3 regions of the Streptomyces sp. NPDC048248 genome follow, and region 2 is predicted to be linked to each of the others. Evidence: predicted binding sites of a transcription regulator. Region 2 holds the regulator's gene; each other region holds the start of a gene.
What was found. Region 2 encodes HrcA, which represses chaperone genes, less so after heat shock. Its sites were predicted from a motif close to TTNGCACTCNGNNNNNCNGAGTGCNAA; they were not measured.

Region 1: the regulator HrcA is predicted to act here: its motif matches at 5,902-5,928, upstream of groES (co-chaperone GroES).
Region 3: the regulator HrcA is predicted to act here: its motif matches at 3,364-3,390, upstream of groL (chaperonin GroEL).

The regions. Positions count from the first base shown of each region.
Region 1 is NZ_JBICZL010000004.1:373,120-382,710, reverse strand. It holds gene rimI (ribosomal protein S18-alanine N-acetyltransferase) at 1-363, shown strand, start outside; gene tsaD (tRNA (adenosine(37)-N6)-threonylcarbamoyltransferase complex transferase subunit TsaD) at 369-1,493, shown strand; gene ACGFZW_RS10525 (hypothetical protein) at 1,622-1,987, shown strand; gene ACGFZW_RS10520 (methyltransferase domain-containing protein) at 1,957-3,195, opposite strand; gene ACGFZW_RS10515 (polysaccharide deacetylase family protein) at 3,278-4,177, shown strand; gene ACGFZW_RS10510 (FtsW/RodA/SpoVE family cell cycle protein) at 4,189-5,583, opposite strand; gene groES (co-chaperone GroES) at 6,075-6,383, shown strand; gene groL (chaperonin GroEL) at 6,518-8,143, shown strand; gene ACGFZW_RS10495 (ester cyclase) at 8,303-8,989, opposite strand; gene ACGFZW_RS10490 (hydroxyacid dehydrogenase) at 9,138-9,591, opposite strand, start outside.
Region 2 is NZ_JBICZL010000003.1:39,368-48,958, reverse strand. It holds gene ACGFZW_RS06250 (16S rRNA (uracil(1498)-N(3))-methyltransferase) at 1-617, opposite strand, end outside; gene ACGFZW_RS06245 (nitronate monooxygenase) at 614-1,708, opposite strand; gene dnaJ (molecular chaperone DnaJ) at 1,819-2,958, opposite strand; gene hrcA (heat-inducible transcriptional repressor HrcA) at 2,959-3,975, opposite strand; gene ACGFZW_RS06230 (MBL fold metallo-hydrolase) at 4,171-4,905, shown strand; gene ACGFZW_RS06225 (DUF3097 domain-containing protein) at 4,975-5,811, shown strand; gene hemW (radical SAM family heme chaperone HemW) at 5,831-7,063, opposite strand; gene ACGFZW_RS06215 (SpoIIE family protein phosphatase) at 7,112-9,259, opposite strand.
Region 3 is NZ_JBICZL010000009.1:303,134-312,724, forward strand. It holds gene ACGFZW_RS21530 (PTS transporter subunit EIIC) at 1-1,136, shown strand, start outside; gene groL (chaperonin GroEL) at 1,614-3,239, opposite strand; gene ACGFZW_RS21540 (cold-shock protein) at 3,559-3,762, opposite strand; gene ACGFZW_RS21545 (MoaD/ThiS family protein) at 4,176-4,454, opposite strand; gene thrC (threonine synthase) at 4,569-5,852, opposite strand; SAM riboswitch class I at 5,870-6,030, opposite strand; gene ACGFZW_RS21555 (glucosyl-3-phosphoglycerate synthase) at 6,202-7,164, shown strand; gene ACGFZW_RS21560 (trehalose-6-phosphate synthase) at 7,212-8,693, shown strand; gene otsB (trehalose-phosphatase) at 8,731-9,591, opposite strand, start outside.

The sequences.
Region 1 (9,591 bases), on a different contig from region 2:
CGGCTGGTCGGCTACGGCGGGCTCGCCGCCGTCGACGGCACCGGCGACATCCAGACCATCGCCACCGCCCGCGACCAGTGGGGCAGCGGCCTCGGCGCGCGCCTGCTGGGCGATCTGCTGTCCGCCGCCACCGCCTTCGAGTGCCGGGAGGTGCTGCTGGAGGTCCGGGTCGACAACCTCCGCGCGCAGCGCCTCTACGAGCGCTTCGGCTTCGAGCCGATCGGCTTCCGGCGCGGCTACTACCAGCCGGGCAATGTCGACGCCCTCGTCATGCGCCGTACCGCGACGGACACCGACACCGAACCGGGCTCCGGGAGCGACGCCCCGTCCGCTCCCTGCGCCCCCTCCGCACAAGGATCGTAGAAACCATGGCTGACTCACGCGGCGGACCGCTCGTCCTCGGCATCGAGACCTCCTGCGACGAGACCGGCGTCGGCATCGTCCAGGGCCACACCCTCCTCGCCGACGCGATCGCCTCCAGCGTCGACGAGCACGCGCGCTTCGGCGGTGTGGTGCCCGAGGTGGCCTCCCGCGCGCACCTGGAGGCGATGGTCCCCACCATCCAGCGCGCCCTGAAGGACGCCGGCGTCTCGGCGAACGACCTGGACGGCATCGCGGTCACCGCCGGGCCCGGCCTGGCGGGCGCCCTGCTGGTCGGCGTCTCGGCGGCCAAGGCGTACGCCTACGCCCTCGGCAAGCCGCTGTACGGCGTCAACCACCTGGCCTCGCACATCTGCGTCGACCAGCTCGAACACGGCCCGCTGCCGGAGCCGACGATGGCGCTGCTGGTGAGTGGCGGCCACTCGTCCCTGCTGCTCGCCCCGGACATCACCACCGACGTCCGCCCGCTCGGCTCGACCATCGACGACGCCGCGGGCGAGGCGTTCGACAAGATCGCCCGGGTGCTGCACCTCGGCTTCCCCGGCGGACCGGTCATCGACCGCTACGCGCGCGAGGGCAACCCCGACGCGATCCGCTTCCCGCGCGGGCTGACCGGGCCCCGCGACCCCGCCTACGACTTCTCCTTCTCCGGCCTCAAGACGGCCGTCGCGCGCTGGATCGAGGCCAAGCGGGCGGCCGGTGAGGACGTCCCGGTCGCGGACGTCTCGGCGTCCTTCCAGGAGGCGGTCGTCGACGTGCTGACCCGCAAGGCCGTACGGGCCTGCAAGGACAACGGGGTTGACCACCTGATGATCGGCGGCGGGGTGGCCGCCAACTCCCGGCTGCGGGCCATGGCCGAACGCCGTTGTGAGGACGCCGGCATCGTCCTGCGGGTGCCGCGGCCCAAGCTGTGCACCGACAACGGGGCGATGGTCGCGGCGCTGGGCGCGGAGATGGTCGCCCGCAACCGGCCGGCCTCCTCCTGGGACCTTCCCGCGGACTCCTCCCTGCCGGTCACCGAGCCGCATGTGCCGGGCGTGGCACCCGCACCGCACCACGGGCACGACCACGACCACGTTCATGAGGTGAGCAAGGAGAACCTCTACTCCTGAGAGGGAGCGGCCGCCGCGGAGACCGTCGGCAGGCGCCGTAGGGCCCGCGTACGCCTGCCGTCTCCCTCCCCCGCACCCGCCGGAAGTCCTACGCTGGTCCCGGCACCGGCGCGGGGAGGCGGCAGGCTGTGGACTGGTTCTGGTGGGTCTTCATCTTCTTCATGGCGGGCGGCTTCGCGAAGGTGGCGGACACCGCCCGTACGGCACTGCGCACCCGCCACGAACGCAAGATGGAGCGGCTGGAGGGCGCCCGCCGGGAGCGGCTGGAGCTCGCGGCGGCCCACAAGCAGCCGGAGCCGGTGTGCGGTTGCACCCACCACCTCGCCAAGCACGACAAGCGCGGCAAGTGCCATGAGCTGGTCGAGAGGGCGGTCGCCTGGGACGCGGACCGCACACCGGTGCAGTACGAGGCCGGGCAGTGCACCTGCCAGCAGTACGTCGGCCCGCAGCCGCTCTCCCAGATCTACGCCGAGGACCTCACCGACCTGGCCTGAGCGGGCTGCCCCAGCAGCATGGTGGGGGCCCCGGCCACCCGGGTGAGGAAGATCGTGCAGGACTTCCCGCCGCCACCGAGCTTCAACTTCTTGCGCAGCTCCTCCGGTTCGACGGCCGAGCCGCGCTTCTTGATCACTGCGATGCCCACCTCGCGCTCCCGCAGCAGCGCCTTGAGCTTCTTGAGGTTGAACGGCAGCACGTCCGTGATCGCGTAAGCGGTCGCGTACGGCGTCCCGGTCAGCCGGTCCGCGGTGATGTACGCGATCGTCGGGTCGATCAGCCGCCCGCCGACCTGACGGGCGACATCGGCGACGAGATGGGCCCGGATGACCGCGCCGTCCGGCTCGTACAGCCAGTCCCCGACCGGGCCCGGCTCGGGGTCGGGCAGATCCGCACCGAGCAGGGAGCCACCGGAGGGCAGCAGGGTGGCGCGGCGCGCGCCGGGGGCGAGCGCGGGCGCGGAGCCGGGCGGCGTCGTCCCGAACCACAGGACGGCCTCCTTCACCTCGCCGGAGTCGGAGATCCACTCCGTCTCGGCGTCGGCCGGCAGCGCGTCGTGCGGCACACCGGGGGCGATCTTCAGCGCTGCGAACGGCGCCGCGCGCGCCGCCTCGACGGCCCACGACAGCGGCGGCGAGTACGCCTCCGGATCGAAGATCCGCCCGCCGCGCACCCGGCTCCTGCGGGCCGGGTCCACGAACACCGCGTCGTATCCGGCGGTGGACACCTCGGTGACGTCGGCGCACCGCACCTCGATCAGCTCCGCCAGGCCCAGCGCCTCGGCGTTCGCCCGGGCCGCGGCGCAGGCCAGGGGGTCGCGGTCGACCGCGAGGACAGAGATCCCGGCCCGCGCCAGGGCGATGGCGTCGCCGCCGATGCCGCAGCAGAGGTCGGCCAGGGTGCGGATGCCCAGCGCGGCGAGCCGGGCGGCGCGGTGTGCGGCGACCGTCGCGCGGGTGGACTGCTCGACGCCGTTGGGCGTGAAGTACATCAGCTGCGCGTCCGCCCCGAACTTCGCCGCCGCCCGCTGCCGCAGCCGTGCCTGCCCGAGGGCGGCGGAGACCAGCGGCGCGGGATGGTCGCGCCGCAGCCGGGTCGCGGCCGCCAGTTCGTGGGCCGGATCGTGGTCACGCAGCGCGGTCAGCAGCGCCTGTCCCTCGGGGGCCAGGAGCGCGGAGAAGGTGTCGAGGTCGGTCACCTTCCCCATTGTGGGCCAGCCGGTGGACCGCGCCGCGTGCCGGTCGGCGGCGCCGTCGCGGCGGCCGGCCGCACTGCCAGAATCCGGCGTCATGCAGCTTGTCGGACTTCTGCGGGGCAGACCGGTCCGGGACGCGGTGGTGTGGTGCGTGCTCGGTGTGGCGGCCGGCTACGGCGCGGTGGCCGGCGGGGGAGGGCAGGACGACGAGCCGGTCCACGGTTCCGGTATCGCCGCCCCGGCCGCCGGTGCGGCTCTCGGCCCGGCCCGCGGGCAGGAGGGCGCACACGCCCGCCGGGCGGCGGTGGCCCGGCGGTGGGGCCTGGCGGCGCCGCCGCTCCGTGCTCCGAAGCCGCCGAGCGAGAAGCCGGACCTGGCCCGCGAGTCGCGAGCCGGCGGCCGCGACCTGCCGGCCGTCGTCTCCCGGGTGCCGACCGATCAGCGGGTGGTCTTCCTGACGATCGACGACGGGGACGACAAGGACCCCGAGTTCGTGCGGATGATGCGCGAACTCGACGTCCCCTACAGCGCGTTCCTCAGCCACTACCTCGCCAAGGAGGACTACGGCTACTTCCGCGGCATGCACAAGCTCGGCGCCGGGCTGCACAACCACACCCTGAACCACCCCTTCCTGCCGGGGCTTGACGCGGCAGGACAGCGCAAGGAGATCTGCGGGCAGCAGCGCAACCTGCGGCGCGAGACGGGCCGGCGGCCGCGGCTGTTCCGTCCGCCGTACGGCGAGTACACCGCGCAGACCCTGCGCATCGCGCGCTCCTGCGGCATCCGGGTCGTACCGCTGTGGACGCAGGAGGCCTTCCCCGACCGGATGGACCACGGCGGGGCGGACGGGCGGCTGCACCCGGGCGACATCATCCTGACCCACTTCCGGGGCCGCGGGGACTGGCCGGGTTCGATGCCCGACGTGGCGCGCAGGGTGCTGCGTACGGCCACCGAGCAGGGGTTCGCCCTCGCCCGGCTGGAGGACTACGTCTGAGCGGGGCCGGGCTACCTGCGCCGCCGCCGCGACCTGCCGGCACCCGGGCCCACCGGCTCACGCCGGCGCTGGGCGGTGTCGCTGATCCGCAGCAGCAGCGCGATCATCATCCAGTTCGCGACCAGTGACGAGCCGCCCTTGGCGAGGAAGGGCAGGGCCTTGCCGGTCAGCGGGATCAGGCCGGTGACGCCGCCGGAGACGACGAAGACCTGGAGCACGAGCGCCCCGGAGAGCCCGACCGCCAACAGCTTGCCGAACGGGTCGCGGGCGGTGAGCGCGACCCGCAGGCCGCGCTGGGCGAGCAGCGCGTACAGCAGCAGCACGGCCATCACCCCGGCCAGGCCGAGCTCCTCACCGACCGTGGTGAGGATGAAGTCGCTGTTACCGGCGAAGCCGACCAGTTCCGGGTGCCCGCGACCCAGGCCGCTGCCGCCGATGCCGCCGCTGCCGAAGCTGAACAGTGCCTGGGCGGCCTGGTCCGAGATCAGACCCGGCGGCCGCTCGGACTCCGGCAGGAAGATGTCCATGGGATGCAGCCAGGCCATGATCCGGCCCTTGACGTGCGGTTCGACGGAGCCGACGACGGCCGCGCCGACCGAGGCCATGGCCAGGCCGCAGAGCACCCAACTGGTGCGCTCGGTGGCCATGTAGAGCATGATCACGAATACGCCGAAGAAGATCAGCGAGGTGCCCAGGTCACGCTCGAAGACCAGCACCAGGAGGCTGATGACCCAGATGGTGAAGATCGGCGCGAGCTGCCGGCCCGGCGGCAGCTGCACCCCCATGACGCGGCGTCCGGCCAGCGCCAGCGCATCGCGGTTGACGGTGAGATAGCCCGCGAAGAACACCGAGATCATGATCTTCACGAACTCGCCGGGCTGCAGGGACAGCGGCCCCAGCAGGATCCAGCGCTTGGCCCCGTACATGTCGGCGCCGAAGAAGGCCGGTGCCATCAGCACGACCATCGCGACCACCATCGTCAGATAGATGTAGCGCTGCAGGATCCGGTGGTCGCGCAGGAGCACCAGGATGCCGATGCAGACCGCCACGCCGATCACAGTCCACACCAGCTGACCGTCCGCCGCCTGGGCGGTCTTCAGGCGGGGGTCCGCGGCGTAGGTGATGTCCAGGCGGTGGAGCAGGACGAGGCCGAGACCGCTCAGCAGGGTGGCCAGCGGCAGGATCAGCGGATCGGCGCGCGGGGCGAAGCGGCGGATCACCAGATGCGGGATCAGCGCCACGAAGAACATGGTGGCGGCGAACGGGGCCAGGCCCTCGGGCGGCCGGCCGGTCATCGCCAGACCGGTGGAGAGGTAGCCGAACACCGCTATCAGCACGACGAAGCCCAGCAGCCACGCCTCGGTCCTGCGGCGGTCCGGCGCCTGGGCGAGCGCGGCGAAGGTCATCGTGCGCTCGGCGTCGCTCTCGGGCTCACCCGCCGCCCGGGGCGCGCTGGTCGGTCCACGCACGGTTTCCTCCGCCATCGGTTGTCGGAGCCGCGGCCCGGACGGAGCCGTCGGGGCTGTTCGGAGCTGTCGGGGTGCAGGGCGCGGACTCAGCAGTCGAGGAGGTAGACGGGGCAGCCGTGGGCGGGGTTGCGGTGGTAGCGGAAGGTGTGGCCGATTCGGTGCGGGACAAGGGCCGGTGAGGGGCGGGCCGGGGCGCGGCCGCCTGCCACAGGGAGGGCCCGCGTCAACCCGTCGTGCGCGACGCGCGCAGCACAACTGGCACTCCGCTTGACCGAGTGCTAACCGCGTCATAGTCTCGGCATTGGCACTCTCCACCGGGGAGTGCCAAACACAGCGACGGGCAGGTCCGGCACCCGCGACGACGGATCCACCTGGTCGCCACCTCAGACAGTTAACCCCGTGAGATCTCCGAAGGGGGAGGTCGGATCGTGACGACCGCCAGCACCAAGGTTGCCATCAAGCCGCTCGAGGACCGCATTGTGGTCCAGCCGCTCGACGCCGAGCAGACCACGGCCTCTGGCCTGGTCATTCCGGACACTGCCAAGGAGAAGCCCCAGGAGGGCGTCGTCCTGGCCGTGGGCCCGGGTCGCTTCGAGGACGGCAACCGTCTTCCGCTCGACGTTTCCGTCGGCGACGTCGTGCTCTACAGCAAGTACGGCGGCACCGAGGTGAAGTACAGCGGCGAGGAGTACCTCGTCCTCTCGGCTCGCGACGTTCTCGCGATCGTCGAGAAGTAATTCACCCAGAATTGCCTAGATCTGCGCCCCTGGTTCCCGCGTCTAAACAACCGGGGCAGGGGCGCAGTTCGTTTGAGCGATAGCGGCCACCGCTGCGTGGCCGAGGATCGCAACGAGAGGACTTGAAGCAACCCATGGCGAAGATCCTGAAGTTCGACGAGGACGCCCGTCGCGCCCTCGAGCGCGGCGTCAACAAGCTTGCCGACACGGTCAAGGTGACGATCGGCCCCAAGGGCCGCAACGTCGTCATCGACAAGAAGTTCGGCGCCCCGACCATCACCAACGACGGTGTCACCATCGCCCGCGAGGTCGAGGTCGACGACCCGTACGAGAACCTCGGTGCCCAGCTCGTGAAGGAGGTGGCGACCAAGACCAACGACATCGCGGGTGACGGCACCACCACCGCCACCGTGCTGGCCCAGGCGCTGGTCCGCGAGGGCCTGCGCAACGTCGCCGCCGGCGCCTCCCCGGCCGCCCTCAAGAAGGGCATCGACGCCGCGGTGAAGGCCGTGTCCGAGGAGCTCCTCGCGACCGCCCGCCCGATCGACGACAAGACCGACATCGCCGCCGTGGCCGGCCTGTCCGCGCAGGACAAGCAGGTCGGCGAGCTCATCGCCGAGGCGATGGACAAGGTCGGCAAGGACGGTGTCATCACCGTCGAGGAGTCCAACACCTTCGGTCTGGAGCTGGACTTCACCGAGGGCATGGCCTTCGACAAGGGCTACCTGTCGCCCTACATGGTCACCGACCAGGAGCGTATGGAGGCCGTCCTCGACGACCCGTACATCCTGATCCACCAGGGCAAGATCGGCTCGATCCAGGACCTGCTGCCGCTGCTGGAGAAGGTCATCCAGGCCGGCTCCTCCAAGCCGCTGCTGATCATCGCCGAGGACGTCGAGGGCGAGGCCCTGTCGACCCTGGTCGTGAACAAGATCCGTGGCACCTTCAACGCCGTGGCCGTCAAGGCCCCCGGCTTCGGTGACCGCCGCAAGGCGATGCTCGGCGACATGGCCACCCTCACCGGTGCGACCGTCATCGCCGAAGAGGTCGGCCTCAAGCTCGACCAGGCCGGTCTCGACGTGCTCGGCACCGCGCGCCGCGTGACCGTCACCAAGGACGACACCACCATCGTCGACGGTGGCGGCAACTCCGAGGACGTCGTCGGTCGCGTCAACCAGATCAAGGCCGAGATCGAGTCCACCGACTCGGACTGGGACCGCGAGAAGCTCCAGGAGCGCCTCGCCAAGCTCGCCGGTGGCGTCTGCGTCATCCGTGTGGGTGCGGCCACCGAGGTCGAGCTCAAGGAGAAGAAGCACCGTCTGGAGGACGCCATCTCCGCGACCCGCGCCGCGGTCGAGGAGGGCATCGTCTCCGGTGGTGGCTCCGCGCTGGTGCACGCCGCCAAGGTGCTCGAGGGCTCCCTCGGCAAGGAGGGCGACGAGGCCACCGGTGTCGCCGTCGTCCGCCGCGCCGTCGTCGAGCCGCTGCGCTGGATCGCGGAGAACGCCGGCCTCGAGGGCTACGTCATCACCGCGAAGGTCGCCGAGCAGGACAAGGGCCAGGGCTTCAACGCCGCCACCGGCGAGTACGGCGACCTGGTGAAGGCCGGCGTCATCGACCCGGTCAAGGTCACCCGCTCCGCCCTGGAGAACGCCGCGTCGATCGCGTCGCTGCTGCTCACGACCGAGACCCTGGTCGTCGAGAAGCCGGCCGACGAGGAGCCCGCCGATGCCGGTCACGGCCACGGTCACTCCCACTGACGTCTGACGCGCTGCCGCCCCTGCGGCACTGAAAGGCCCCTGTTCCCGCTCGTGAGCGACGGGAGCAGGGGCCTTCCGCCTTGTCGGCTCCGTTTCGTCGGCTCTCGCCCGGCCGGCCTCGTCGATCGGTCCGGGCGGCGGTCCTGTCGGCCGGTCCCGTCAGCCTGTGAGCTGCCGCATCAGGCCCATCAGGTCCTCGTGCCACCAGCCTTCCTGGATCTTGCCGTCCTTGAACCGGAAGATCGTGGTGCCGGTCATGATGCACTGCCTGCCGGTGGGCGCGATGCCCATGAAGTCGCCCTTGTGGGTGCCGGTCCAGGTCCACAGCGTCACCACGTCGTCGCCCTGGCAGATCTCCCGCTCCAGGCTGAAGGTGAAGTCGAAGGCGGCGCGCCAACCGCTGACGTCGTTGCGGATGTGCTGCGAGCCCACGGTCTCCGTGGGCTTGGCGACGTCGTGGTCGCGGTAGTCGGACGCGAAGATCTCGTCGACGGCGTCGAGGTTGCCGCCGACGGCGACCTCATGAAAGAACCGGCGGGAAGTTGCCTCGTTCAACTGTTCTTCACGGACCACGTCGAGGTCGGTGAAGGTGGGCACCCCGTCGCAGAGCGCCACCATGTCCTGGAAGATCCGCTCCGTCTCCGGCAGCTGGGAATTCTTCATGGCCTCGTCGTACGACGGGAATTCGACGATCTCGACGATGTGGGCGTCGTCGGAGCGGTCCTTGCCGATGAGGCTGTGGGTGGCGGTCCGCTTGCCCTTGGTCTGGTCGACCCATTCGTCCATGAGCCGGTCCATGTCATCGAACCGGTCGGTCTTGAAGTCGATTATCTGTGCGAATCTCATGGTGTCTCCCGGGGTGGCTGGGACACTGCCATTTTAGTGGTTATGGGGCGATTCGAGGCCGCTGCCTTTCGTTCGGATCAGGCCGGTTCGCTGAGCGGTGCCATGCCCCGGGGGCCAGGCAAGATCCAACCGGCTTCGCGGGCACGGCCTAGGCCGAGTGGTGCAGTGACTCGGGGAGCACCGGATGCGCGAAGGGCAGCCCGGACGCGTAGCGCTCCAGCTCGTCCAGGGCCTGGTCGGTCATGCGGTGCAGCTCGGTGCCCAGCGAACCCGCGATGTGCGGCGTCAGCAGGACGTTCGGCAGCTCGTACAAGGGGGAGGCGGCGGGCGGGACTTCGGGGTCGGTGACGTCGAGTACGGCGTTCAGGCGGCCGGAGACCAGCTCCGGCAGGAGCGCCGACTCGTCGACCAGCGAGCCGCGGGAGGTGTTGATCAGGGTCGCGCCGTCCGGCATCCGGGCCAGTTCGCGGGGGCCGAGCAGATGCCGGGTGGCAGGCAGCTCAGGGGCGTGCACGGAGACGATGTCGCTGTCGGCGCAGAGGGCGTCCAGCGGGACGAGCCCGACGCCCAGGGCGGCGGCCTCGGCGGTGTCGACGTACGGG
Region 2 (9,591 bases):
TCCGGGGAAACACCGCCCTCGGGGCCCACGACCAGCACGATGCCGCCCGTGGCGGGGAGTTCGGCGGTCGCCAGCGGGGTGCTGCCCTCCTCGTGGAGGACGGCAGCGAAGTCGGCACCGGCGAGCAGCGCGGCCACCTGCTTGGTCGACAGCGGGTCCGTGACCTCAGGGAACGTCAGCCGCCGCGACTGCTTGCCGGCCTCCCGGGCGGTCGTACGCCACTTGCCGAGCGCCTTGGCGGCCCGCTCGCCCTTCCACTGCGTGACACAACGCGCCGCCGCCCACGGCACGATGACGTCCACACCGGTCTCGGTCATCGTCTCGACGGCCAGTTCTCCGCGGTCCCCCTTGGGGAGGGCCTGGACAACGGTGATCCGTGGCGCCGCGGGCGTTTCCGTGCGCAGGTCGTCGACCACGACGGTGAGACGGTCCTTGCCCTCGACGGCGGTGACCGTGCCCTCGGCGCCGGCCCCACGGCCGTCCGTCAGCACGACCGCTTCGCCGACCCGCAGCCGGCGAACCGACACCGCGTGCCGGCCCTCCGGCCCGTCCACGGTCAGCGCGCGGCCGGCCCGTACCTCCGCGAGGGAGTCGACGAGGAAAACCGGCGCCGTCATGATGCGGCCCCCGCAGCGCCTCGCGGCAACCCGGCGCGCGCGGCGACCAGTTCGTCCGCCAGCACCTCCACCAGACGGCCGGCGGGCATCTCGCGTGCCATCCGGTGCCCCTGTCCGGCCCACAGCGCCATGCCCTGGGCGTCGCCCGCCTTGGCCGCGGCCTTGCGCAGTCCGGAGGTGAGGTGATGCACGGCGGGGTAGGCCGCCGGGGCGTACGGGCCGTGCTCGCGCAGGAAGCGGTTCACCAGGCCGCGGGCCGGTCGTCCGGAGAACGCGCGGGTCAGCTCGGTACGGGTGAACAGCGGGTTGGTCAGCGCCTGCTTGTGCAGGGTGTGGGCACCCGACTCGGGCGTGACGAGAAAGGCGGTGCCGAGCTGCGCCATGTCCGCGCCCGCGGCCAGTACGGCGGCGATCTGCGACCCGCGCATCAGCCCGCCCGCCGCGATGATCGGGATCTGCACCGCCTCGTGGACCTGCGCGACCAGGGAGAGCAGCCCGATGCCGGCACCGGTCCCGTCGGCCTGCGGGTCGTCGCGGTGGGTGCCCTGATGGCCGCCCGCCTCGACGCCCTGGACGCAGACCGCGTCCGCTCCCGACCACTGCGCGGCCTGCGCCTCGGCGGCGGTGGTGACGGTCACGACTGTGGCCGTGCCGACCTCGGCGAACGCGTCGAAGACGGCGCGGGAGGGGCAGCCGAAGTGGAAGGAGACCACCGGCACCGGGTCCTCGCGCAGGATCGCCAGCTTGGCGTCGTAGCCGTCGTCCCCACCACCGCAGGGGTCGATCTCGCCCAACGGCGTCTCGTACCAGGTCGCCTCGCCGGCGAGCTGCTCGCGGTAGACCTCGACGGCCGCCATGTCGGCGAGCGCCGGCTGCGGCATGAAGAGGTTCACGCCGAAGGGCCGGTCGGTCAGCCCGCGCAGCTGTTTGATCTCCTGATACATCCCGTCGGCGGTCTTGTAGCCGCCGGCGAGGAAGCCGAGACCACCGGCTTCACAGACAGCGGCGGCGAGCTCCGGACAAGCGACGCCGCCCGCCATCGGGGCCTGCACGATCGGATGGCGGCAAAGATCGGTCAGCGCGGTGGGCATGACCACATCGTGCCACGCTCACGACCGCGTCCAGAACCGGGTCCGCGCCGGTCCCGGAGGGGTTTCCCCCCGGGACCGGCGCGGTCCTTCGCATGTGTGCCGCCGTCGGCCTAGCGGCCGTTGAAGGCATCCTTCAGCCGCGAGAAGAGCCCCTGCTGCCCCGGTTGAAAGGTGCCCGTGGGGCGCTCTTCACCACGGAGCTTGGCCAGCCGCCGCAGCAGCTCTTCCTGCTCGGGGTCGAGCTTGGAGGGAGTCTGCACCTCGACGTGGACGATGAGGTCGCCGCGGCCGCCGCCGCGCAGATGGGTCACACCGCGTTGGTGCAGCGGGATCGACTGGCCGGACTGGGTCCCGGGCCGTACGTCGATCTCCTCCATCCCGTCCAGCGTCTCCAACGGACACTTGGTGCCCAGAGCAGCCGCTGTCATCGGGATGGTGACCGTGCAGTGCAGATCGTCGCCGCGCCGTTGGAAGACCGGGTGCGAGACCTCGTGGATCTCGACGTAGAGGTCACCGGCGGGGCCGCCGCCCGGGCCGACCTCGCCCTCCCCCGCGAGCTGGATGCGGGTGCCGTTGTCGACACCGGCGGGGATCTTGACGGTGAGCGTGCGGCGCGAGCGGATCCGCCCGTCGCCCGCGCACTCCGGGCACGGCGTCGGTACGACCGTGCCGAAGCCCTGGCACTGCGGGCAGGGCCGGGACGTCATGACCTGGCCGAGGAAGGAGCGGGTGACCTGCGAGACCTCACCGCGACCGCGGCACATGTCGCAGGTCTGCGCCGAGGTCCCCGGCGCCGCGCCCTCGCCGCTGCACGTCGTGCAGACGACGGCGGTGTCGACCTGGATGTCCTTGGTCGTGCCGAAGGCGGCTTCGTTGAGGTCGATGTCCAGGCGGATCATGGCGTCCTGGCCGCGGCGGGTCCGCGAGCGCGGTCCGCGCTGCGAGGCCGTGCCGAAGAAGGCGTCCATGATGTCGGAGAAGTTGCCGAAGCCGGCGCCGAAGCCGCCCGCTCCCGCACCGCCGCCGCCCGCCTGCGAGAGCGGGTCGCCACCGAGGTCGTAGACCTGCTTCTTCTGCGGGTCCGACAGCACCTCGTAAGCGGCGTTGATCTCCTTGAACCGCTCCTGGGTCTTCGGATCCGGGTTCACATCCGGGTGCAGCTCGCGCGCCAGCCGGCGGAAGGCCTTCTTGATCTGGTCCTGCGAGGCGTCACGGCTGATGCCGAGGACCGAGTAATAATCCGTGGCCACTTACGACTCCGCGAGGATTTGTCCGACGTAACGTGCCACTGCGCGTACCGCTCCCATCGTTCCGGGGTAGTCCATGCGGGTCGGTCCGACCACGCCGAGTTTGGCGACTGCCTCGTCGCCCGAACCGTAGCCGACCGCGACGACCGATGTGGACGCCAGGCCTTCATGGGCATTCTCATGCCCGATACGTACGGTCATGCCCGAGTCCTTGGCCTCCCCGAGCAGCTTGAGGAGCACGACATGCTCCTCAAGGGCTTCGAGCACCGGCCGGATGGTCAGGGGGAAGTCGTGACCGAAGCGCGTGAGATTGGCGGTTCCGCCGATCACCAGTCGCTCCTCGGTCTCCTCCACCAAAGTCTCCAGCAAGACCGACAGCACTGTCGAGACGGTGCCGCGGTCGTCCTGCTCGAAGGATTCCGGGAGATCCTGCACCAGCTGCGGCACATCCGCGAATCGGCGCCCCACGACCCGGCTGTTCAGCCGCGCCCGCAGATCCGCCAGCGATGCCTCACCGAACGGCGAGGGGCAGTCGACCAGGCGCTGCTCGACGCGTCCGGTGTCCGTGATCAGGACGAGCATCAGCCGGGCCGGCGCCAGCGAGAGCAGTTCGACATGCCGCACCGTGGACCGCGTCAGCGACGGGTACTGCACGACCGCGACCTGCCGGGTCAGCTGCGCCAGCAGCCGGACCGTGCGGCCCACCACGTCGTCGAGGTCGACGGCGCCGTCCAGGAAATTCTGGATCGCCCGCCGCTCCGGGGAGGACAGCGGCTTGACGCCGGCCAGCTTGTCGACGAACAGGCGGTATCCCTTGTCGGTGGGAATCCGCCCCGCGCTGGTGTGCGGCTGGGCGATGAATCCCTCGTCCTCCAGGGCCGCCATGTCGTTGCGGACCGTGGCCGGGGAGACCCCGAGCTGATGGCGTTCGGTGAGCGCCTTGGAGCCGACCGGCTCCTCCGTTCCGACATAGTCCTGAACGATGGCGCGCAGCACTTCGAGCCTGCGCTCACTGAGCATCCCGCGCACCTCCTGTCCGGGCGTCCTGCCGCTTCGTCTTCCCTGGCACTCACACGGGCCGAGTGCCAGGCCCTGAGCCAGTGTACGGCCGGGTAGCAAGGCTTGGGCAAGGCCGGCCGTACCGAGTCCCTACCCCCGGGCGGTGATCATCAGGTCTGCCGGGCAACGCTATCGCGATGGAGCTAGCGTCTCGGTATGCGCATTGATTGGGAAGAGGCCGGATGGGAACGGCTCGGTGACGGTCTTGCCCGACGCCGCATGCCCGGCTGGGACGAGACGGTCGGGGTGATCGCCGGTGCGACCGGCGTGATGATCGTCGACACCGGCGCGACGCTCCGCGACGGCGCCGACCTGCGCCGCACGATCCGCGGCCTGCTCGGCCGGGAAGTGACGCATGTCGCTCTCACCCACCCGCACTTCGACCATGTGCTGGGCACCGCGGCCTTCGCCGGCGTCGAGGTCTTCGGTGCGGCCGGGCTGGCCGACCTGCTCCGGCGCGACCGCGACGAGCTGCGGCAGTCCGCCGTGCACCACGGCGTCGACCGGGACGCCGCCGCCGAGGCCGCCGATCTGCTCGTCTCCCCGCACCACCACGTCCACGGCGAACTGACCGTCGACCTGGGCGACCGGCAGGTGCTGCTCGCCAACGTCGGCCCCGGCCACACCGCCCACGACATGGCCGTCCTGGCACCCGGCGGCCCCGGCGAACCCGAGGTCGTCTTCTGCGGCGACCTCGTCGAGGAGTCCGGTGAACCGAACGCGGGCCGGGACGCCCTGCCCGCGCAGTGGCCGGCGGCGCTGGACCGGCTGCTCGCCCTCGGCGGCGAGGACGCGGTGTACGTGCCGGGGCACGGAGCCGTGGTGAATGCCCGGTTCGTCCGTGACCAACGTGACGCGCTGGCCACCCGTTTCGGCGTGTCCCCCGGCTGACCGGCCCGCGGCCTCTATCTTCCGTCCCGTCCCTCCCCTCACCGGCCGTGCGTCACAGAACAGGTCCTCATGCAGAGCAAGCGCTACAGCCCCGACCTCACCCCGCCCTGGAAGAAGCAGCGGCCCGCCCCCGAGGTGCCCGCAGAGCCCGATCTGGTGGTCGAGGAGGTCACCTCGGGCTTCTGCGGAGCGGTGATCCGCTGCGAGAAGACCTCTCAGGGCCCGACGGTGACCCTGGAGGACCGGTTCGGCAAGCACCGGGTGTTCCCCATGGAACCGCGCGGCTTCCTGCTGGAGGGCCGGGTCGTCACCCTGGTACGGCCCCAGTCGCGGCCCGCTGCGAGCGCCCCGGCGCAAACCGCGTCGGGCTCCGTCGCCGTCCCCGGTGCCCGGGCCCGGGTCGCGCGGGCGGGCCGGATCTACGTGGAGGGACGGCACGACGCCGAGCTGGTCGAGCGCGTCTGGGGCGACGACCTGCGCATCGAGGGCGTCGTCGTGGAGTATCTGGAGGGCATCGACGATCTGCCGGCGATCGTCCGCGGCTTCTCGCCCGGACCCGACGCCCGCCTCGGCGTCCTCGTCGACCACCTGGTCCCGGGTTCCAAGGAGTCCCGCCTGGCCGCCGAGGTCACCGGCGCCGACACCCTCGTCGTCGGCCACCCCTACATCGACGTCTGGGAGGCCGTGAAGCCGTCGTCCGTCGGCATCCCCGCCTGGCCGACGGTGCCCCGCGGCCAGGACTGGAAGACCGGGGTCTGCCGCGCCCTCGGCTGGCCGGAGAACACCGGCGCCGCCTGGCAGCGGATCCTGTCCTGCGTCCGCTCGTACAGGGACATCGAGCCGGCCCTCCTGGGGCGGGTCGAGGAGCTGATCGACTTCGTGACGGAACCGGACATGAGGCGGTAGCGCCCGGCTCGCCCCCGGATCAGTCGACCAGGTCGCGCACCACCGCGTCGGCCAGCAGGCGTCCACGCAGGGTCAGCACGGCGCGGCCGCGCTCGTACGGGCCGGACTCCAGGAGGCCGTCGGCCAGGGCGCGGGCGGCCGCACGGGCACCCGCCGGGGCGAGCAGCTCCAGCGGGCAGCCGTCGGAGAGCCGGAGTTCGAGCAGGATGCGCTCCACCCGGCGGTCCTCGTCCGGCAGGATCTCGCGCCCGGCGCCCGGGGAGCGGCCCTCCCCGAGAGCCTGCGCGTAGGCACCGGGGTGCTTGACATTCCACCAGCGCACGCCGCCTACGTGGCTGTGCGCCCCGGGGCCTGCCCCCCACCAGTCCGCGCCGGTCCAGTACAGCTCGTTGTGACGGCACCGGCCGGCCTCGGAGGTGGCCCAGTTGGAGACCTCGTACCAGGTGAAACCGGCCGCGGCCAGGCGTTCCTCGGCGATCAGATAGCGGTCGGCGTGCACGTCGTCGTCGGTCATCGCGACCTCGCCCCGGCGGATCCGGCGAGCCAGCTGGGTGCCCTCCTCGACGATCAGCGCGTAGGCCGAGACATGGTCGGGACCTGCGGCGATCGCGGCGTCGAGCGAGGCCCGCCAGTCGTCGTCGCTCTCGCCCGGCGTGCCGTAGATCAGATCGAGGTTGACGTGCTCGAAACCGGCCGCGCGCGCTTCCGCGACACAGGCCTCGGGGCGGCCCGGGGTGTGCGTGCGGTCGAGGACCTTCAGAACGTGCTGCCGGGCGCTCTGCATGCCGAAGGAGACCCGGTTGTAGCCGCCCTCCCGCAGCTCGGCGAGGTAGCGCGGATCGACGGACTCCGGGTTGGCCTCGGTGGTGATCTCGGCGTGCGGCGCGAGGCCGAACTCCTCGCGGATGGCCGCCAGCATCTTTCCGAGGTCGGCGGCGGGCAGCAGCGTCGGGGTGCCGCCGCCGACGAAGACCGTCTCGACCGGCCGGGGGTCGTCCCCCAGCACCTTGCGGGCCAGCCGGATCTCCGCCACGACGTGGTCGGCGTAGTTGTCGCGGGAGGCGAGGGCGCCGCCGGAGCCCCGCAGCTCGCTCGCGGTGTAGGTGTTGAAGTCGCAGTAGCCGCAGCGGGTCGCGCAGTACGGCACGTGCAGATAGAAGCCGAGGGGTCGCCCGGCAGCCCCCGCCAGCGCATGACCGGGCAGCGCCCCGTCCTCGGGCATCGGCTCACCATCAGGCAGTGCGGAAGGCATGGAGTCCATTGTCCGTCATCCGCACACGGGCTCGGTCCGCGCGCCCGCCTACGCCGGCGCGACCGCCGCCGCCTGGAGCACCAGCAGGGCCAGGTCGTCGTCGGGCGGTGTCGGTGCGAAGGCGTGGACCGTGCTGCGGATGTGCTCGGCGATAGCACCGGCGCCGAGGCCGGTACAGGCAGCGAGGGCGGTCGTCAGACCCTCCTCGTCGTCGAACTGACGCCGCCCCGAGCGGCGCTCGGTCACCCCGTCGGTGACGCACAGCAGCGTCTCACCGGGGCACAGGTCGAACGACTCGCTCACATACGAGGCGTCCTCCACCACGCCCAGCAGCATCTGCGGCACCGCGACGACCCGTACCGCACCGTCCGCCCCCAGGACCAGCGGCAGCGGATGGCCGGCGCTGGCAAGGGTGCAGCGGGCACCGCCGGAGCCGTTGCGGTACGGCACGATCTCGCCGTAGAGCAGCGAGAGGAAGCGGGCCTGCTCGCCCTCGTCGCGGATCTCGACCGGCGCCTCGGCACCCGCACCGGCCGCCGCCACCGCGGCCGCGACCGCCGCCACCGAATCCGCGGCCTCCCGCGCCATGGTCTTGTTGAGCCGGTCCAGCACCTCGGCGACACCGAAGCCGTCCCGGGCCAGCAGCCGCAGGACCGGCCGCGCCAGCCCGGTGACGGCAGCCGCCTCGGGCCCGCTGCCGCAGACATCACCGAGCGCGAAGCACCAGCGGCCGTCGCCCGCGTCGAACAGGTCCCAGAAGTCCCCGCCCGCCCAGGCGCCCTCACGCGGTTCGTAGACGACCGCCGACTCCACCCCCGGCACCTGCGCGCGCCCACGGGGCAGCAGACGGCGTTGCAGCACCTGGCTGATGCGCTCCTGCCGGCTGTAGGCGCGGGCCGTGGCGACGGCACGGGCGACCCGGCGGCAGAGGTCCTCGATCAGGCCGACCACCTCGTCGGGGAACCGCGGCAGGCCGCCGCGGCCCAGCAGCAGGGTGCCGAGCCGACGGCCGCCGGCCACCAGGGGGCAGGCCAGGGCCGCACCGCCCTCGCCGTACGGTTCGTGCGGCCAGGGCACAGCGGTGGGCAGCTGATCGAGGGCGCCGCCGCGGGCCGCCGCCGGCGGCGGATCCTTCTCCAGGGCCGCTCGGAGCGCGTCGGTGCGGCTCTCGTTGGAGTGCCAGACGCGGGCCAGCCGCTGCGTCTCCCCCGCCGCGTCGATGCCCCGCCCGGGAGCGCCGCCGTCGCCGTCGTAGAGCCACACCGCGCACCAGTCGGCGAGCCGCGGCACGCTCAACTGGGCGGCGAGCGAGGCGACCTGATCGGCGTCCAGCTGGCCGGAGAGCAGGTCGGAGGCCTCGGCGAGGAAGGACAGCGCGCCGTGGTGGATCCAGTCCGCGTCGGAGTGCTGCCGGGCGGTCCGGCGTGGCGCCGGGGCCAGCAGCTCGGCGGCCCGCAGCTCGCGCTGCAGCATCTGGTGGTCGAAGAAGATCTCCGGCTCGGGCCGCCCCGCGCCCTCCAGCGTCCCGACGGGGAGGCGGAACCACACGGTCTTCATGGCGCGGCGGTAGGTGATGCCCCAGGACTCGGCAACCGCGCTGACCAGCTGCAAGCCGTGCCCGCCGCCCTCTTGGGCCGCGCCGTCCTCCCGCCCGCGCACCGGCCGCGCCGGGTGGTGGTCGGAGACCTCGATGACGACGCCCGCGCGATCGCCCTCCTCCTTGTCGCCCTCGGGAAGCGCGCCCTCGGTGGCCTGCGCGCCCGCGTGCGCCGCCGGTCCTCCGTCCCCCGGCCCGCCGGACGCCTGCGGACTCCCGGACGCCGTCGGCTCCTCCGGAACCCCGGGCTCCAGGCGGCAGCGCAGCTCCACGGCCGTACCGGCGTGCACCACGGCGTTCGTGACCAGCTCACTGACCAGCAGTACGGCCTCGTCCGCCAGCCGGCCGGTGAGTCCGTCCGCGCTGGGCAGCCCTTGGGCGGCCCAGTCGTCGAACGCGGTCCTGATGAACTGCCGGGCATCGGCCGCGGCCCGCGGATCCCCGGGGAGGCGGGCCCGCAGGGAACGGGCGGCGCCCAGCACAGGGCCCTGGAAGACCGCACCGGCGGGTTCCGCAGGCGGCGCCCCGCGGGAGCCGCTGCCGGCCACCGCACCCGCCCCTGTGACGTCGTCCCGCTGGGATGAAGTTGTCGTCCGCATTGCGCAACTCCCGAGCAGCTCCGCTACGGCGCCGGATGCGCCACCGACAGAGTGACAGAACGAGCGCACCCATAAGCACCGAGTGACCGAAGTCCGTGGTCACAGGGGGTGCCGAGGGCCGGGGCGACGGGACCGCGGGGCGGGGACGAACCACCCGTACGGGCACAGGCGCGACGGGGCATGTGCGGCGGACGGGGTGGACGGGACGGATGTGCAGCGCCGAACGGGGTCCGGCAGGGCCCGACGGAGCAGGGGCGAACCGGGCGGATCCGGTCACCCGTACGCGCGGGGCGGCACGGAGCGGCTCCCGCCACCCGCACCGCCCCGCGCGG
Region 3 (9,591 bases), on a different contig from region 2:
CCCTGATCGGCTGCGGCATCGTCGCGGGCATCAACGGCCTGCTGACCAACCTCGGCTGGCTGCCCTCGGCCGTCCCGGCACTGGCCGCCATGGCCTCCGGATTCATGTCGCTGATCGCCGTGTTCGTCGGCTACAACACCGCCAAGGAGTTCGGCGGCACCCCCATCCTGGGCGGCGCGGTAGCCGCGATCATCGTCTTCCCGGGCGTCGCGAACATCACCGCCTTCGGGCAGAAGCTCTCCCCCGGCCAGGGCGGCGTCCTCGGCGCGCTGGCCGCTGCCCTGCTCGCCGTCCAGGTGGAGAAGTGGTGCCGCAAGTGGGTGCCCGAGGCGCTCGACGTCCTCGTCACCCCCACCCTCACGGTCCTCCTCACCGGCCTGGTCACCATCTTCGGCCTGATGTACGCCGCCGGGGAGGTCTCCACCGCCATCGGCAGCTTCGCCAACTGGCTGCTCGCACACGGCGGTGCCTTCGCCGGCTTCGTCCTCGGCGGGCTCTTCCTCCCCCTGGTCATGCTGGGCCTCCACCAGGCCCTGATCCCCATCCACACCACCCTCATCGAGCAGCAGGGCTACACCGTTCTGCTGCCCATCCTCGCCATGGCGGGCGCGGGCCAGGTCGGCGCCGCCCTCGCCGTCTACCTCCGCCTCCCGCGCAACGGCTCCCTGCGTACGACCATCAAGTCCGCCCTCCCGGCAGGCTTCCTGGGCGTCGGCGAGCCCCTGATCTACGGCGTGTCACTCCCGCTCGGCCGCCCCTTCATCACCGCCTGCGTCGGTGGAGCCTTCGGTGGCGGCTTCGTCGGTCTGTTCAACCAACTCGGCGACGCCGTCGGCTCCACCGCCATCGGCCCGTCCGGCTGGGCCCTCTTCCCCCTGGTCAAGGGCAACCAAGGCGTCGGCACCACGATCGCCGTCTACGCCATGGGCCTGGCCGTCGGCTACGTCGTCGGCTTCCTCGCCACCTACTTCTTCGGCTTCAGCAAGCAGATGCTCACAGACCTGAACGCCGACACCCGCACCGATGCCGACACCGGCGCCGCCCCCACCACCCCGACCGCCGTCCCGGACAGCGGCCGCGCTCCCGCCCCGACACCCGACCACCAGGACCCGGACGCCCAACCGGCGAACGTCTGACCCCTGCGCCACACCGTGCCCCCGAAACGGGCCCGCGCTTGACGTGTCCGTATGCCATGCCCGCTGGACAGCCGACATGGCATACGGACACGTCCGGCGCCCTCGGGGCTCACGCCGAAACCGACCGCCATGCCCGCCGTGCCCGCCGTCCCCGTCACGAGAAGCTCGACGGTCATGCTGTCGCCGGCATCCCCGTATAGCTCCTCATCGACCGCGACACGTGCACCGTCACGGTGTACAGCGAACCGAGGAACGGCAAGCATCCGATCCGGGTCTCGCACCCCTACGGAAGCCTCATCGAAATCCCCGGCCCATCGGTATCACCCTGAAGACGGAAAAGCTCAAGGACCACGCCCGCTGACCGACGGCGACGGCTGTAGCCACAGCACCGCGGCCCATGGAAACGCCGCAGGGGCGGCACCCTCCTGGAAGGAAGGTGCCGCCCCTGCGAACGTGAGGACAGTTGATCCGGGAGGATCAGAAGTCCATGTCACCGCCCGGCATGCCGCCGCCGGCCGGGGCAGCGCCCGCCTTCTCCGGCTTGTCGGCGATGACGGCCTCGGTGGTGAGGAACAGCGCCGCGATGGAGGCGGCGTTCTGCAGCGCGGAGCGCGTGACCTTGGCGGGGTCGATGATGCCTTCGGCGATCATGTCGACGTACTCGCCGGTCGCGGCGTTCAGGCCGTGGCCGACGGCCAGGTTGCGCACCTTCTCCACAACGACGCCACCCTCGAGGCCGCCGTTGACGGAGATCTGCTTCAGCGGGGCCCCCAGGGCCAGCTTCACCGCGTTGGCACCGGTGGCCTCGTCGCCCTCGAGCTCGAGCTTCTCGAAGACCGCGGAGGCCTGGAGCAGGGCCACGCCACCGCCGGCGACGATGCCCTCCTCGACGGCCGCCTTCGCGTTGCGAACGGCGTCCTCGATGCGGTGCTTGCGCTCCTTGAGCTCGACCTCGGTGGCGGCACCGGCCTTGATGACGGCCACGCCGCCGGCCAGCTTCGCCAGGCGCTCCTGGAGCTTCTCGCGGTCGTAGTCCGAGTCCGAGTTCTCGATCTCGGCGCGGATCTGGTTCACACGACCCTGAACCTGCTCGCTGTCACCGGCACCGTCGACGATGGTGGTCTCGTCCTTGGTGATGACGACCTTGCGGGCGCGGCCCAGCAGGTCGACGCCGGCGTTCTCCAGCTTGAGGCCGACCTCCTCGGAGATGACGGTGCCACCGGTGAGGATGGCGATGTCGCCGAGCATGGCCTTGCGGCGGTCACCGAAGCCCGGAGCCTTGACGGCAACGGACTTGAAGGTGCCACGGATCTTGTTGACGACCAGGGTCGACAGGGCCTCGCCCTCGACGTCCTCGGCGATGATCAGCAGCGGCTTGCCGGACTGCATGACCTTCTCCAGGAGCGGCAGCAGGTCCTTGACGTTGCCGATCTTGGAGTTGACGATCAGGATGTACGGGTCGTCGAGCGACGCCTCCATACGCTCCATGTCGGTGGCGAAGTACGCCGAGATGTAGCCCTTGTCGAAGCGCATACCCTCGGTGAGTTCCAGCTCCAGACCGAAGGTCTGGGACTCCTCGACGGTGATGACGCCTTCCTTGCCGACCTTGTCCATCGCCTCGGCGATGAGCTCGCCGATCTGGGTGTCGGCGGCGGAGATGGAGGCGGTGGAGGCGATCTGCTCCTTGGTCTCCACGTCCTTGGCCTGCTCGAGCAGGGCGGCGGAGACGGCCTCGACGGCCTTCTCGATGCCACGCTTGAGGGCCATCGGGTTGGCGCCGGCGGCTACGTTGCGCAGGCCCTCGCGGACCAGCGCCTGCGCCAGGACGGTCGCGGTCGTCGTGCCGTCACCGGCGACGTCGTCCGTCTTCTTCGCGACCTCCTTGACCAGCTCGGCGCCGATCTTCTCGTACGGGTCCTCGAGCTCGATCTCCTTGGCGATGGAAACACCATCGTTGGTGATCGTGGGGGCGCCCCACTTCTTCTCGAGGACGACGTTGCGGCCCTTGGGGCCGAGGGTGACCTTGACGGCGTCGGCGAGCTGGTTCATCCCGCGCTCGAGACCGCGCCGTGCCTCCTCGTCGAACGCGATGATCTTGGCCATGTGAAGTGGTCCTCCCGGACAGGGGTGGATTGCTCCGGACCGCGCTGGCGCCCGCGACGGACGGTCTGCGAGCCTGTGGTTCCTTGCCCCACCGGCCTGCCGACCTCACCGAGTCGGTCCTTAACTGTCACTCTCACTCGGAGAGTGCTAACGCAATGATTAGCACTCGGGGGGTGCGAGTGCAAGCGCCTCCCGCGATGGCCCACCCTCCGGACGCCCACCGGACACCCGCCGGACACGACGGCCACCGGACACACAGCAGAGGGCCCGCACCCCCTCAGGGATGCGGACCCTCATCACGCTGCAGTCGGTCGGCGCTTCAGCCGGCCACCCGGACCATGTCCGCCTGCGGCCCCTTCTGGCCCTGCGAGATCTCGAACTCGACCCGCTGACCCTCCTCAAGGGTGCGGTAGCCGTCCATCTGAATCGCGCTGTAGTGGACGAAAACATCCGCACCACCGTCGACCGCGATGAAGCCGTACCCCTTCTCCGCGTTGAACCACTTGACGGTGCCCTGAGCCATGCCTAACTCCCCTATTACTGGCCCTTGCACAGGACCGCACTCCGCGGACCCGGGTCAGACCTCACCCCCCGAAAGGCCCGCGGGGTGTGCGCCGGAACGCGTCGACCGCCGCTGAATGTATCTGCACCACTGCCCAGCGCAACAGGTCAATCGGACGAGAATTCTGGCGCCGGAGAATCGGCAATATGCGGTGAAACACCGCTTTCCCTGGGCAAGCCGGGCCGGGCATAACGCACCTGGGCGACAAATGCCGCACACACTTTGGGCACAACTCGCCGCGGTCTCATATGCGTTCGGCACGCGCGCGGAGAGGGATCATCGCCATGGTATCCCCTTTCACAGAACGGAATTGCCCCGTCCGCTTTTCGGCGGACGGGGCAATTCCAGTCAAGCGAGAGAAGAGATGGCGCGAATTAGCACCCGCCGGCCACTGCCGGAATGATCGAGACACCCGCCCCGTCCGGCGTCGGCGTCTCCAGGCCCTGCTCGAAACGCACGTCGTCGTCATTGACGTAGACGTTCACGAAACGGCGCAGCTTGCCCGCGTCGTCCAGCACCCGGGCCGCGATGCCCTGGTGGTTCTTCTCCAGGTCGGCGATCACCTCGGAGAGGGTCGCGCCGTCTGCCGCGACCTCGGCCTTGCCGTCGGTGTAGGTGCGAAGAATGGTGGGGATGCGGACGTTGACGCTCATGGGTTCTGCCTTCCAGCGACTTCGGAGTACAAGTTCGGGGCTGTGCGACTGCCTACGGCTGCGCTCGCCGGCCGTATGGCTGCGTACGGCGGCCGTATGGCTGCGTACGGCGGGTCAGCCGGCCAGACCGGCCGCGCGGAACGCGTCCAGGCTCGGGCGGATGGTCGCCGAGGGCCCCGTGGTCGGGGCGACGGCGTCAAGCGTCTTGAGGCCGTCGCCGGTGTTCAGGACGACCGTGGACAGGGACGGGTCGAGCAGACCGCTGTCGATGAGCTTCTTCGTCACGCCAACGGTCACACCGCCCGCGGTCTCCGCGAAGATCCCTTCCGTCCGGGCCAGCAGCTTGATCGCGTCGACGACCTGCTCGTCGTTGACATCCTCCACCGCACCGCCCGTACGGCGCGCGATGTCGAGCACGTACGGCCCGTCGGCCGGGTTGCCGATGGCCAGCGACTTGGCGATGGTGTTCGGCTTCTGCGGCCGCACCACGTCGTGGCCGGCCTTGAAGGCCGTCGAGACGGGCGAGCAGCCCTCGGCCTGCGCGCCGAAGATCTTGTACGGCTTGTCCTCGACGAGGCCGAGCGCGATGAGCTCCTTGAGGCCCTTGTCGATCTTCGTCAGCTGCGAGCCCGAGGCGATCGGGATGACGATCTGGTCCGGCAGCTGCCAGCCCAGCTGCTCGCAGATCTCGTACGCCAGTGTCTTGGAGCCCTCGCCGTAGTAGGGGCGGAGGTTGACGTTGACGAAGCCCCAGCCCTCACCCAGCGGGTCGCCGATGAGCTCCGAGCAGAAGCGATTGACGTCGTCGTAATTGCCCTCGATGCCGACCAGGTCGCCGCCGTAGACCGCGGCCATGACGACCTTGCCGGCCTCCAGGTCGTGCGGGATGAACACGCAGGAGCGGAAGCCCGCGCGGGCCGCCGCGGCACCGACCGCACCGGCGAGGTTGCCGGTGGAGGAGCAGGACAGGGTGGTGAAGCCGAAGGCGCGGGCCGCCTCGACGGCGATCGCCACGACGCGGTCCTTGAAGGAGTGCGTGGGGTTGCCGGAGTCGTCCTTGACGTACAGACCGCCGGTGACGCCCAGCTCACGGGCGAGGTTGTCGGCCTTGACCAGCTTGGTGAACCCCGGGTTCAGGTTCGGCTTGTCCGCGACGTCGGCGGGGACGGGCAGCAGCGGCGCGTAGCGCCAGATGTTGTCGGGGCCGGCCTCGATCTGCTTCCGCAGGGCCTCCGGGTCGCCGCTCGGCAGGTCGTACGCGACTTCGAGCGGCCCGAAACATTCCTGGCAGGCGAAGATCGGGCCGAGGTCGAAGCGCTGTCCGCACTCGCGGCAGGAGAGCGCGGCGGCGGGACCGAGAGCGACGGAGGGAGTGTTTTCGGTGACTTGCACAGCCATGGAGGCGAGGCCCTTTCTCCTCATCTTCCTCGCGGCGCATCTCGCCACGAGACGGATTTGGCACCTTCCCTAGCCGGGAGCCTCACGCGCGCGGGACATCAGCGTCCTGGCGGCAAGACCGGCTGGAGGGTTGCCGGGGCTTCAACGGGCCGTTTCCCTCTGCCCCTCTGGATGAGCGGTATGGCGCTGGGCCGAAACCCAGGCGTTTGTTCCGCGGCACCCCCGACATACGACGGTGATCCGCGTTGTTCAAGACTGTAACCGAAGGCAGTGAGGGTTGAGATAGTCGTCCGAACCGCGAGATGGATCACACGGTCGTCGTTCGACGGCCACCGAGGAGATCGTAGACGTGCTGGAAGAAGTGGAGCGCTGGCTGAGCAGCCGCTCCTGGTCCGCTGCCGACCGGCCGCTCGGCCGGCTCCTGGAGGCCAAGCGGCAGACGGGCCGGAAGGTCAGCGTCGTACTGCCCGCACTCGACGAGGAGGCGACGGTCGGCACGATCGTCGCGGCGATCCGCGGCGAGCTGATGACCGAGGCGGTGCCGCTGGTCGACGAGCTGGTGGTGCTCGACTCCGGATCCACCGACCGTACGGCCGAGGTCGCGGCGGCGGCCGGGGCGAGGGTGGTGCACCGCGACAGCGTCCTGCCGCGGCTGCCCGCGCTGCCCGGCAAGGGCGAGGTGCTGTGGCGCTCGCTGCTCGCCACCAGCGGCGACATCGTCTGCTTCGTCGACGCCGACCTGCGCGAGTTCTCGCCGTCGTTCGTCTCCGGGATCGTCGGCCCGCTGCTGACGGATCCGGACATCCAGTTCGTGAAGGCGATGTACGACCGGCCGCTGGAGACCGGCGTGGACGGCTCGGGCGCCGGTCAGGGCGGCCGGGTCACCGAGCTGGTGGCCCGCCCGCTGCTGAACCTGCACTGGCCGCAGCTGGCGGGCTTCGTCCAGCCACTGGGCGGTGAGTACGCGGCCCGACGCTCGCTGCTGGAGCGGCTGCCGTTCCCGGTCGGCTACGGCGTCGAGCTGGGCCTGCTCGTCGACGCCCTGCACACCGTCGGCCTGGACGCCCTGGCGCAGGTCGACGTGGGCGTCCGCAAGCACCGCCATCAGGACGGCCAGGCTCTCGGGAGGATGGCGGCGGCGATCTACCGAACCGCCCAACTGCGCCTCACCCGCGGCCACTTGATCCGGCCACGGCTGACGCAGTTCGATCGCGGCCAGGAGGGATTCGTGCCGCGCACGACGGACGTGGACACCGAGGAGCGGCCTCCGATGGCCGATGTCCCCGAATACGCCGAGCGGCGGGCGGCCTGACCGACTCCGTACGTTTGAGCGGATCTGTCGCGGGTTAGTCTCGCGGCATGGTCTCCGAGCGCAGTGGTGCCGAGGTTCTCGTCGCGTCCAATCGCGGTCCGGTCTCCTACACCCTGGGGGAGGACGGCGCGCTGAGCGCCAAGCGCGGCGGCGGCGGGCTCGTCTCGGGCCTGTCGGCCATCGGCCCGGACACCGACGCGGTGTGGGTGTGCGCCGCGCTCGGCGAGGGCGACCGGGAGGCGGTGCGGCGCACCGGCGGGCTGCTGTCCGCGGAGGACACCGGCGGACAGCGCGTCCGGATGCTGGACATCCCGGCGGAGGTGTACGCCGACGCCTACAACGGCATCGCGAACTCCGTCCTGTGGTTCGTCCACCACATGCTCTACCAGACGCCGCTGGAGCCCGCCTTCGATTCGGCCTTCCGTGCGCAGTGGGCGTCCTACGTGGCCTACAACGCCGCCTTCGCCGACGCGCTGGCCGAGCAGGCGGCACCCGGCGCGGCCGTCCTCGTCCAGGACTACCACCTGGCGCTGGTGCCCGGCCTGCTCCGCGACCGCCGCCCCGACCTGCGCATCGCCCACTTCTCGCACACACCGTGGGCCCCGGCGGAGTACTTCGCGATGCTGCCCGACGACATCCAGCGGCAGCTGGCCGCGGGCATCCTCGGCGCGGACCACGCGAACTTCCTGACCGAGCGGTGGGCGCGGGCCTTCATCGGCTGCTGCGAGACGGCGCTCGGCGCGGACTGCCAGGCGCGCCACCCCGGCGACGAGGCGCCTTACCTCCTGACGGCCCCCGCGGGAGGCAAGCCGCGCAAGACCTCGATCGGCGTGTACGGCCTCGGCGCGGACGCGGAGTTCCTGCGCGAGCGGGCGCACCGCCCCGACGTCGAGGAACGACTGACGGCGCTGCGCGGGCAGATCGGCGGGGTGGAGCGAAAGACCGTCGTCCGGGTCGACCGCACCGAGCTGTCCAAGAACATCGTGCGCGGGCTGCTCGCCTTTCGCCGGCTGCTGACCGACCGGCCCGAGTGGCGCGAGCGGGTCGTGCACGTCGCCTTCGCCTATCCCTCGCGCCAGGATCTGGCCGTCTACCGCGACTACACCGACCAGGTGGGCCGGCTGGCCGAGGAGATCAACGACGAGTTCGGCACGGCCGGCTGGCAGCCGGTCGTGCTGCACGTCAAGGACGACTTCGCGCGCTCGCTCGCCGCCTACCGGCTGGCGGACGTCGCCCTCGTCAACCCGATCCGGGACGGTATGAACCTGGTCGCCAAGGAGATCCCGGTGGTCTCCGACGGGGGCTGCGCCCTGGTGCTTTCGCGGGAGGCGGGAGCCCACGCCGAGCTGGGCGAGGACGCGCTGACCGTCAATCCGTACGACGTCAACGCCACCGCGGAGGCGCTGCACACGGCACTGTCGATGGACGGCGAGGAGCGGGCCGAGCGCACCCGGCGGCTTGCCGCTGCGGCCACGGCGCTGCCGCCGGCCCGGTGGTTCCTCGACCAGCTGCGGGCGCTCCAGGCGTAGGGCGCGCGGGGCTGCCCTGGCGGGTGCGCCCGCGCGCTCAGCCGGCGGCCAGCCGGTGCGCCAGCGCGTCGAGCAGCTCGACGACACCGGCCGGGCCGTCCACGACCAGATCGGCGCGCTCGGCCAACTCGGTGACCTCGTTGTTGCCGCTGCACACCAGCACGCCCGTGAGGCCCTCGGCGCGCAGCTTCTCCACTGCGGCGAAGGCGGCCAGGTCGCCGAGGTCGTCACCGGCGTACACAACTGTCTTTGCACCCGTCTCGCGGACCCAGTCGGCGAGCGCGACGCCCTTGTCCATGCCCGGCGGCCGTAGTTCCAGGACCAGTCGGCCGGGCTCCACGATCAGGCCGTGGCGTTCGGCGAGCGTGGTCAGTGGGCCGCGCAGCCGGTCGAGGACGGCCTGCGGGTCCGCGGCGCGGCGGGTGTGGACGGCGAGGGCCCGGCCACCCTTGAGCTCGACGGCGGTCTCGACCCAGGGGCCGTGCCAGACGCCGGTGCCCTCCAGGACGGCGGGGAGTTCGGCCTGTACGGCGGCGACGCCGGGGTGCGGGGGCGGGGCCTGGACGGCGCCGGAGGCGGCCTCCCAGCGCTCCGCGCCGTAGTGGCCGAGGACGACGAGGTGTTCCAGGCCGGGGGCGTGCGCGACGCCGCCGAGGCGGACCGCGACGCCGGCCGGGCGGCCGGTGATCACCGCGGCGGCGCGCAGCCGGGGCACCAGCCGGCCGAGGACGGCGGTGGCGCCGGGGTGGGCGCGGGCCTTCTCGGGGTCGGGGACGATGTCGGCGAGGGTGCCGTCGAAGTCGAGAGCGATGGCGGCGCGTTCGGGCCGGGCCAGCAGCGCGGCGATGCCTTCACGGCCCGCTGCGGTGGCCGGCGTCGGCACGGAGTGCGGCGTCGG